DNA from 2 places in the Arthrobacter sp. BG5 genome. Region 1 is predicted to be linked to the other one. Evidence: riboswitches for the same ligand, from Rfam matches in the RefSeq annotation. Region 1 holds a riboswitch; the other holds the start of a gene.
What was found. Region 1 has a riboswitch for cyclic di-AMP ahead of AC1MBE_RS12185 (aggregation-promoting factor C-terminal-like domain-containing protein). Riboswitches for the same ligand answer to the same signal wherever they lie in the genome.
Positions count from the first base shown of each region.

Region 2: linked by a shared signal. The riboswitch ahead of AC1MBE_RS01975 (NlpC/P60 family protein) and the one ahead of AC1MBE_RS12185 (aggregation-promoting factor C-terminal-like domain-containing protein) in region 1 are both predicted to bind cyclic di-AMP.

Region 1 is NZ_CM155268.1:2,621,168-2,625,783, reverse strand. It holds gene AC1MBE_RS12200 (hypothetical protein) at 1-96, opposite strand, end outside; gene AC1MBE_RS12195 (response regulator transcription factor) at 344-1,084, shown strand; gene AC1MBE_RS12190 (HAMP domain-containing sensor histidine kinase) at 1,106-2,656, shown strand; cyclic di-AMP (ydaO/yuaA leader) riboswitch at 2,949-3,131, shown strand; gene AC1MBE_RS12185 (aggregation-promoting factor C-terminal-like domain-containing protein) at 3,130-3,882, shown strand; gene AC1MBE_RS12180 (glyoxalase superfamily protein) at 4,024-4,401, opposite strand; gene upp (uracil phosphoribosyltransferase) at 4,535-4,616, opposite strand, start outside.
Region 2 is NZ_CM155268.1:443,440-448,055, forward strand. It holds gene AC1MBE_RS01965 (helix-turn-helix transcriptional regulator) at 1-59, opposite strand, end outside; gene AC1MBE_RS01970 (dihydrofolate reductase family protein) at 306-863, shown strand; gene AC1MBE_RS01975 (NlpC/P60 family protein) at 990-1,766, opposite strand; cyclic di-AMP (ydaO/yuaA leader) riboswitch at 1,771-1,963, opposite strand; gene AC1MBE_RS01980 (hypothetical protein) at 2,137-2,391, shown strand; gene AC1MBE_RS01985 (DNA alkylation repair protein) at 2,388-3,068, opposite strand; gene AC1MBE_RS01990 (choice-of-anchor D domain-containing protein) at 3,168-4,616, opposite strand, start outside.

The sequences.
Region 1 (4,616 bases):
CAGCCCGCTGGCCATTCCGCCCACGCCGCCGGCGGCGAAGTCGTCAGGACCGCCGGGTCCGCGCCCGCGACGGCGAGCCCCCGTTTGAGGGTGCACGGCTTCTCCCCGGAGATCCGCGGGGCCGCCCCCGACGGCGCAGCCTACCCAGGGGTGGCCCTGGCTGTGACCTTCCCCGGGCCCCTGCGCCACCGTGCAAGACCTGCGGGAGGGGGCTGCGGGCGGGAGCCGCGGCGAATCGGTCCCGGCGCTCCCCGGGCAGCATCCAGCTCGGTAGTCTGGGATTCACAGGTGCCGCACAGGGTTCCCAAAGCCGCGCCTCAACGGCAGATCGGAGAGTCGTCCCATGGCCACTTCGCACTCCATGACCAACAACCTCCCCCAGCTGACGCACCCGGACGGGTCCCCCATCCGCGCCCTGGTGGTGGACGACGAGCCCAGCCTGTCCGAGCTTATGAGCATGGGGCTCCGGATGGCCGGCTGGTCCGTCGCCGTGGCGGCCGACGGCCCGGCCGCGGTCAAACTCGCCAAGGATTTCCGCCCCGACGTGCTGGTCCTGGACGTGATGCTCCCCGGGTTCGACGGCGTCGAACTGCTCAGCCGCATCCGCGCGTTCGCGCCGGAAGTTCCGGCGCTGTTCCTCACCGCGAAGGACGCCGTCCAGGACCGCATCACCGGCCTGGCTGCCGGCGGCGATGACTACGTCACCAAGCCTTTCAGCATGGAAGAGGTCCTGCTTCGCCTACACCGCCTGGTGCAGCGCTCCGGGGTCGCCGCCATGGACACCGCCGAACTCGTGGTGGGTGACCTGGTGCTCAATGTCGACACCCGGGACGTCACACGGGCCGGCGAGGAACTGCATCTGACCGCCACACAGTTCGAACTGCTGCGCTACCTCATGGAAAACCCCAGACGGGTCATCAGCAAGGCCCAGATCCTGGACCGGGTCTGGGACTACGACTTCGGCGGCCAAGCGAACATCGTGGAGCTCTATATCTCGTACCTCCGTAAGAAGATCGACGCCAAGCACGCACCGATGATCCACACCGTGCGCGGCGCCGGCTACGTGCTGAAACCGGCGGACTGATCCGTGCCCACACTTTCCGGCGTGACCCCCGTACCCGGGCACGACTGGCGCAACCCGTCCACGTGGCACCTGCGCACCCGGCTGGTCCTCGTCGCCATGGGACTGCTCGTGGCCATCTGCGGGGCGGTGGGGGTGTTCAGCTACGCCTCGATGGACGTCTTCCTCACCCAGCAGCTCGATAGGCAGCTCGCGGGAGCCGCGCACCGTTCCAGCGAGTTCGGCCGGCCGGAATCCGACAACCCGGGCGGCCGCCCGGACCCCCTCGAGGCCCGGGGGCAGGGCATCGGCACGCTCAACGCACGCGTGCTGAACGGCACCGTGGCAAGCGCCGGTTTCCTCGCCGGAGACGCCACCCGCGAGAGCCTCTCCTCGGCGGACAACGCCGTCCTCCTGGCGCTCACCCCGGACGGTGCGCCCGTGAACCGCAGCCTTTCGGCCGGCGACTACCGGCTGACCGCGGTACGGGCCCCCTACGGCGACATAATTGTCACCGGACTCCCGCTGGCGGAAAAACAAAACACGCTGGCCTCGCTCGTGTGGACCCTGGGGGTGGTGTCCGCGGGCGGCCTGGTCCTGATCGGCCTCGCCGGCACCGCCGTCATCCGCCGCACCATGAAGCCGCTGGAACAGCTCTCCGAGGTGGCCACCAAGGTCTCCCGCCTGCCGCTGGACGCCGGCGAGGTGGCGCTGGGGGTGCGGGTGCCGGCGTCGGCCGCCCATCCGGGAACCGAGGTGGGCAGCGTGGGTTACGCGCTGAACCAGATGCTGGAGAACGTTTCCAGCGCCCTTGAAGCGCGGCAGGAGAGCGAGATGAAGGTGCGGCAGTTCGTGGCCGACGCCTCGCACGAGCTCCGCACACCGCTCACCGCCATCCGCGGCTATACGGAGCTGATGCGGATGACCGAACACTTCACGCCCGACGGGGAAAAGTCCCTGGCCCGGGTCCAAAGCCAGTCCGAGCGGATGACCACCCTGGTAGAGGATCTGCTGCTGCTCGCGCGCCTGGACGAGGGGCAGCCGCTCAAGCTCACCGAGGTCGACCTCACCCAACTGGCCGTCGAGACGGTGAGCGACGAAAAAGTCATGGCCCCGGACCGCATCTGGCAGCTGGAACTCCCGGGCGAGCCCGTGCTGGTGCGCGGCGACGCGGCCCAGCTTCACCAGGTCATCGCCAACCTCCTCTCCAACGCCCGCAAGCACACGGAGCCGGGGACGAAGGTGGTCACGGGCGTCACGCGGTCGGCGGACGGCAGCGCCGTGGTCACCGTGACGGATAACGGCACCGGCATCGCCCCCGAATTCCTCGGCCGCGTCTTCTCCCGCTTTGCCCGGGCCGACGCCGCACGCACCAACCCGGCGGCCGGATCGGCCTCCCGCCCGTCGCCCCGTCCTGGGGGCGCGACGGCGGGCACGACGGCGGTGGCGACGGCGGCGTCCGAGGGAACCAGCGGCCTCGGCTTGTCCATTGTGCAGTCGATCGTGGCGGCGCACGGGGGAACCGTCGAGGTCACGTCCCGGCCGGGCCGGACGGAGTTCGCCGTCCGGCTGCCCGCGGTGCCGCCGACGGCGTAGCCGGTCCGGACTTCCACAGCCCCCGCAACACATCCTGACCGCACCGGACCCGGCTGACACGCAACTCCCGGGTGGTCCGCACACCCCCGCCCCGCCGTTTCGACGGTTCCGTGCCCGTCCGACGCTTAGCACCATCGAAGCCGCAGGGAACCGTCGAAACGGGCCTGCCCGCCACGGACCCGAAGGCAAGACGCCACTCCGCCGCGGGGGTGTGCCGTTACCTAAATGTGACATCTGACTGGAAGTCCGGTACCGTTTTAGGGTGCGGTCATCGATCTAGCCGCATATCCGGGCTGACGCCAAACTCTGCCGCTTCCCGGATTCCCATGGACCAGGCAGAGACGGGGAACCCAGAGTTCCCGGGCATTCTGCATCCATGCACCCTTGGGGTTAAGCCGCCACGTCGAGATTCCGTGCGGCCGGATTTCGCATCCGAACCCGACAGCTAACTCCGTAGGCGTTGAGAGGCGAACATGACTGAATTCAAGGCTCCCGCGCGCCCAGAAGGCGCTAAACGCACGTCCGACGCCGAGAGCGCCCGCCACCGGGCCGAGCCGGCGAAGCGCACTTCGGCCCTGTCCCGCGCCGGCCTCAGGACAAACGGCAAGCGCGCCGCCGTCGTGCTATCCGCTTTTGCGGTCCTGCTGGGGGCAGGCGCCGCGGGCCAAGCGTCCGGCACGGCCGCGCACACCGCCGACGCGGCCAAGGACACTGCCGCGTCGCTGCAGACCCTGGACTTCGAACGCGTCGGCAGCAACGCTCCTGCATCCCCGGCCGCCGCGAACGTGGAGGCCCAGGCGGCCAAGGTCGCGCCCGCCAAGGCGAAAGCCCCGGCCAAACCAGCTGCCAAGGCCCCGGCCCCGAAGGCCAAGCCCGTGAAGGCCCCGGCGCCCGCTCCGGCGAAGCCGGTGGCCGTCGACGACCCCGCCGGCGCGCAAGCCTATGCCGCCGCCCAACTGCCCGCCCACGGCTGGGCAGCCAGCGAGATGCAGTGCCTGCTGAAGCTGTGGACCAAGGAATCCGACTGGAAGACCACGGCCACGAACCCCAGCAGCGGCGCCTACGGGGTGGTGCAGTCCCTGCCCGCCGAGAAGATGGCCAGCGCCGGCGCTGACTACCGGACCAACTACCGGACCCAGATCAACTGGGGCCTGCAGTACGTGCAGGACCGCTACGGCTCACCGTGCGGCGCCCTGAACTTCCACTACGCGAACAACTGGTACTAAACCACACGCACCGCGGGCCTTGGGCCCGCTAGAAGAAGACCCCGGATCCACAGGATCCGGGGTCTTCTTGTGCCGGCCACGGCACGGTGCCCCAATGCCGGCTGCGGGCAGTGGCACCCACCTGCGGGCAGTAGCGGACGCCTAGCCGGCGGAACGGTTGGGGATGTATTGCACCGCCCATTTGTTGCCGTCGGGATCGGCGAAGTACACGAAATGCCCCCACTCCTGGACGTCGACGTCACTGACGTCCACACCGTTGTCCTTGAGTTGCCGGTGCGCCGCCTGGATGTCGTTGACCACCAGTTGCAGGCTGGGGGCGGTTCCGGGCGGGGCATCGTTGAGGCCCTCGCCAATCGCGATCGAGCAGCCGGAGCCCGGCGGGGTCAGCTGGACAAACCGGATGCCGTCCGAGGGGCGTTCGTCGTAGTCGGCGTTGAAGCCAACCTTGTTCACGTAGAAGTCCTTGGCCCGGTCCACATCGGACACGGGGACGAACACGAGTTCAAGTTTCCAGTCCATGGGCACAGGCTAGTCCCGGACGCAGGCCGCCGGAACCCTTGACCTTCGAAGGCCGTGAACGGGACCGGCGGTGCGTGCATGCGCCCGGCCCTGGACCGGCGGCGCCTTGACCTTCGGCGCTACACGGTGCGGCTTAGACGGCGATCCCGTACAGGCGGTCTCCGGCGTCGCCCAGGCCGGGCACGATGTAGGACTTCTCGTTCAGCTTCTCGTCG
Region 2 (4,616 bases), 1.6 Mb from region 1:
AGTCCGGCGTCTTTCCGGGCCCGGCGGATTCCCTCCGCGATCGCCGCCACGTCGCCCATCTTCGCTCCTTTCGGCTTTCGCCACTCCAGCACCCGGCATCATGTTGCCGGTTCGGCTGCGGGCTCCCCCAATGATGCAACACTGGCCATGATTCGGCAAGATCCTGCCGAGAGGCGCCCATTCAAAGCACAGCTGCCGACATATTAGGCCTGAACGGCAGGATGTTGCCGGTGACGCCCTGCGCCCTACCCCCTCGGGCCACGGGAGGCCTATCCGCGGCAGACCGCCCGGCGAACGCTCTGGCCATGCGGAAGATCATCCTGGCCCTGCAGGTTTCCCTCGACGGCTTCATCGAGGGCCCGGACGGGGAGATTGACTGGCACCGGGTGGACGAAGAACTGCACAGCCACTTCAACGAGCAACTGGCCTCCATGGGGGCCTTCCTGGACGGCCGTGTCACCTACGAACTTATGGCCGGCTTCTGGCCGACGGCAGACCAGGATCCGTCCAGCACGCCGGCCATGGTGGAATTTGCCAAAATCTGGCGGGACATGCCGAAAGTCGTCTATTCCAGGACACTGGAGCGGGCCGACTGGAACACTACGGTGGTACACGACGTCGTCGCTGAGGAAGTACTGGCCCTGAAGGCGCAGCCCGGCGGCGACCTGGCACTGGGCGGGGCCGACCTGGCCGACGCCTTCCGCCGGCTCGGGCTGATCGACGAGTACTGGATCTACATCCACCCCGTCCTGATCGGACACGGCAAGCCGCTGTTCAAGGCTGCGGATGACAGGACCCGGCTCACGCTCGCGGGAACCCGGGCGTTCGGCAACGGCGTGGTCCTGCTGCGTTACACCCACTGAGGTGCGGCTTCGTAACACCGGCCAGGGTGCAGCGGCCGGGGTGCATCGCAGGCATGCAAAAGCCGGCGGCCGGCTGCCACGGTGGCAGCCGGTCGCCGGCTTTCGGAAGAGGCGCTGAGGCGGGTGTTAGGCGCCGGCGCGGACGAAGGTCACGCCGCCGGTGGCCGTCAGCCAGGACAGCGGGTGCTTGATCGTCTGGTTGCTGCCGTTCATGCCGCCGCTGATGACCTGGCCACCGCCCGCGTAGATGGCAACGTGGCCGGACTGGACGACCATGTCGCCGGGCTGCGGGGTGCCCACAACCTTGCCGTAGTTCATGAACTGCTGGGGACCGAGGTCGCCCACGCGGATGCCGGCAGCGCCGAGGGCCTTTTCGACCATTGCGGTGCAGTCCTGCGTGATGCCGATCTGGCTGTAGGCGGCCGAAAGCATCGCTGCGTTGACTCCGCCGGCTGCCGGGGCAGGCGCCGCGGCCGACTTCGCCTGGACGGTGATGGTGGGGGCTGCCGGAGCCTGTGCAACGACGGGCTGCGCTGCGGCGGGCGCCGCGGCGACGGCCGGCGCGGCGGCAACTGCCGGTGCGGCGACGGGCTTGGGCTGCTCGATCACGGGCGCCGGGGTGGTGGCGACTGCCGGGCGGTCAAAGCTGATCTGAACGGCGGAATCAGCGGTGACGGGCGTCGATACCTTGCTGCCAACGTCGACCGACGACGCCGGAGCGGAGTCGCGCTCGACCGGTGCAACGGCGGCGTTGGCTGCCATGCCGCTCGTGAGGACCAGGCCGGAGGCGGCAAAAAGAACCGCGGCCTGGCGGCCGATGGTGCTCGACTTGACCGAAAATGCTGAGCTCCGTCCGGCGGTTGCGTCGGACCGATGGCGCGCAGAAGTAATGCTTGAAGTCATGGTTGTAGCCTCTCCCAATGCCTGCGAGGTGAGCTGTCGGATTCGGATGGGAGGCACCCGGCCGCGGGCCCGTCAAAGCGGGCGCTGCGCGGCTTCACCCCAAGACCTGCGGAAAGTGCAGGTCAAATGTGGTTTCCCCGTCTCTGCCAGATGGTTGCATTCGGATCCCGGGCCGCGGCAGAGTTAGGCAAATCGGCTCGGGAGCGCCCGTATCGGATACAAACAGGCACCTATCCACCGTAACGGCAGCCGGCAGGAATGTCACATTCAGATAACGGGGGCCTGCTGTCGGCGGCGAAAAATCCCTAGGGTCCTGCTGGCCGCCACGCATAGGATGAAGGCATCCAGCGATCCCACCGGAGGCCCCACCATGAACAGCCACTGTGTCGCCATCTGCCAGTTGAGCGATCAGCCGCAGGAGGATTTCGATGTCAACACGGAGCTGCTGGTTCTCGAGGGGAAGGAAATCCACGTGGCGACGTGGGACGCCGAACCGCGCGACGGCGGTTTCGACATCCACGTCCTAAACGACCGGGTGGACGCGCTCGGTTTTATGGTGGTGACCGACTGGCAGTTCCTCGATGGCAAGGCGTACGCCGTGGTGGAACGCAGGTCGGAGCCTTAGGGAAGGCTGCCCGGCACTTGGTTGACGACGTCGGGGCCCGCCTCGGCGAGCAAGCGTGACAACGCTTCCCGGACCAGTCCGCTGTCGCCGTCCGGGCTGCTGCCGGAGCTGCCCTTCGCGCCGCCGGAACGGTGCGCCAGGGAAGTCCCGGCGAGCCGGACAAAGCGGTCCCAGTCGCCGTCTCCGGCCCGCAGCCCCCGCAACGGGGCCAGCACAGCAGCCCGCCGCAGCCATTCGTCCGGATCCTGGAGCCAGCGGCGCATCACGGCCTCTGCGCGGTCACGGGGTTGACCGTCCAGCCGCGCAACAAGCGGCCCCACGACGTCGATCGCCAGCGGATCGGCCAGCTCGCGCAGGCGCGCCGTGCGCAGGAAGCCCTCGACGCGGGTCAGGTCCGAGTTGTCCAGCAGTGCCAGGGACGACTGCAGCAGGACGACGGCGGCGAGCCGGCGCTCGAAGACGGGCACCGCCCACAATTCCGAGCTCAGCGCGGTGATACCGTCGCGGCCCAGGTGCCGGTAGCGGCGGAGCGCATCCCGGACGGTGCCGCGGACCGCACCGACGGAGGCGCCGTAGCTCCCCAGCTCCGGACCGCAACGGGCCTGGGCCTCGTCGGCCCGCTGCCAGGAACTTTCACGCTGCAGCGCCGCGTCGATGAAGTCACAGGCCTCGCTCATTGCTCCATTTTGACCTGCGCCAGCCGCTCGCGCCGAGCCGGGGACCTCCTGCCAGGCATCCGGCGTCCCGCACCACGCCCCGTCCCCTCTGGGCCGCCGTTAGCCGGTCACCAGCCGCGTGGCAGATATCCAGGTCAACTTCCCGCGTTGGAAGTTCGAGGCCCGGCCCACGGCAACTGAGTATTCGTCCGTAACCGGATAGCCCAGCCGTCCCCTCTCCCTGCCCAGGGACGACCACTTGGCCCGGATCGCTCCCCGAACGAAGTGGGCGCCGGTCTTCGGCGACCAATAAATCGACGCCCCGCCGGAAGCGGAGAAGTGGTTGTACCGCCCCACGCCATCAGGGGTACTCAAATCGTCGGCAATGGGGTACCCCAGCACCCCTCTCTCCCTGCCCAGGGACGACCACTTGGCCCGGATCGCACCCATAACAAAGTGCGCGCCGGTCTTCGGCGACCAATAAATCGACGCCCCGCCGGAAGCGGAGAAGTGGTTGTACCGCCCCACGCCATCAGGGGTACTCAAATCGTCGGCAATGGGGTACCCCAGCACCCCTCTCTCCCTGCCCAGGGACGACCACTTGGCCCGGATCGCACCCATAACAAAGTGCGCGCCGGTCTTCGGCGACCAATAAATCGACGCCCCGCCGGAAGCGGAGAAGTGGTTGTACCGCCCCACCCCATCCGGGGTACTCAAATCGTCGGCAACGGGGTACCCCAGCACCCCCCTCTCCCTGCCCAGGGACGACCACTTGGCCCGGATCGCACCCATAACGAAGTGCGCACCGGTCGTCGGCGACCAGTAAATCGATGCCCCGCCGGATCCGGCGAAGTGGCCGTATCGTCCCACCTTGTCCGGGGTGGTCAACTGATCCGTGGTGGGGAACCCCAAAACACCGGCAGCGCCGCCGGCGGCTTTGTAGCGGGCGTAGATGGCACCTGCGACCCAATGGGCCCCGGTGGACGGCGACCAGCAGATCACACCTTTGGTGTAGTCCTGACACTTCCCTCCCCCCACCGGGTACTCCAGAGTGAGCGACCTGCCAAGGACCGACCGCGGGTCGCCCGCATTGGTCTGGTAAGCCTTGAGGGCGATGGGATCGTCGACGCCCTTTCCGGTGAGCATCACTTTCTGTGCGCCTTGGCCGTCGTCCGCGGTGAGCAAATAGTAGGTGTCCGCGGTTCCGGCCTGTCCGGCCGCCGTCGGCTTGAATGTCACGCTCTGATGCGCGGATTCGCCTGGCGGGATCACCAGTCCTTCCGAGATTGGGGCGGTGGTTGAGAACACGCCCTGCGGCGCCTTGGCCTTGGTAATCGTCATGGGGATGTTGCCCGTGTTCGTGATCGTGAAGTCCCACGTGGCCGCCGCGCCCACCGCGACGTCGCCAAAGTCCAGCGATGGGGGCAGCTGCAGGTGCGCCGCGCCCGAAACTGCCGTCGCCGTGACCGGCACGGTCAGGGACCCGCGGTCACTGGAGACGAGCAGTTTATCGGTGACCGGGCTCGCCGTCGTCGGGCTGAAGGTAAGGGACACCGGTACCGAGGTGAG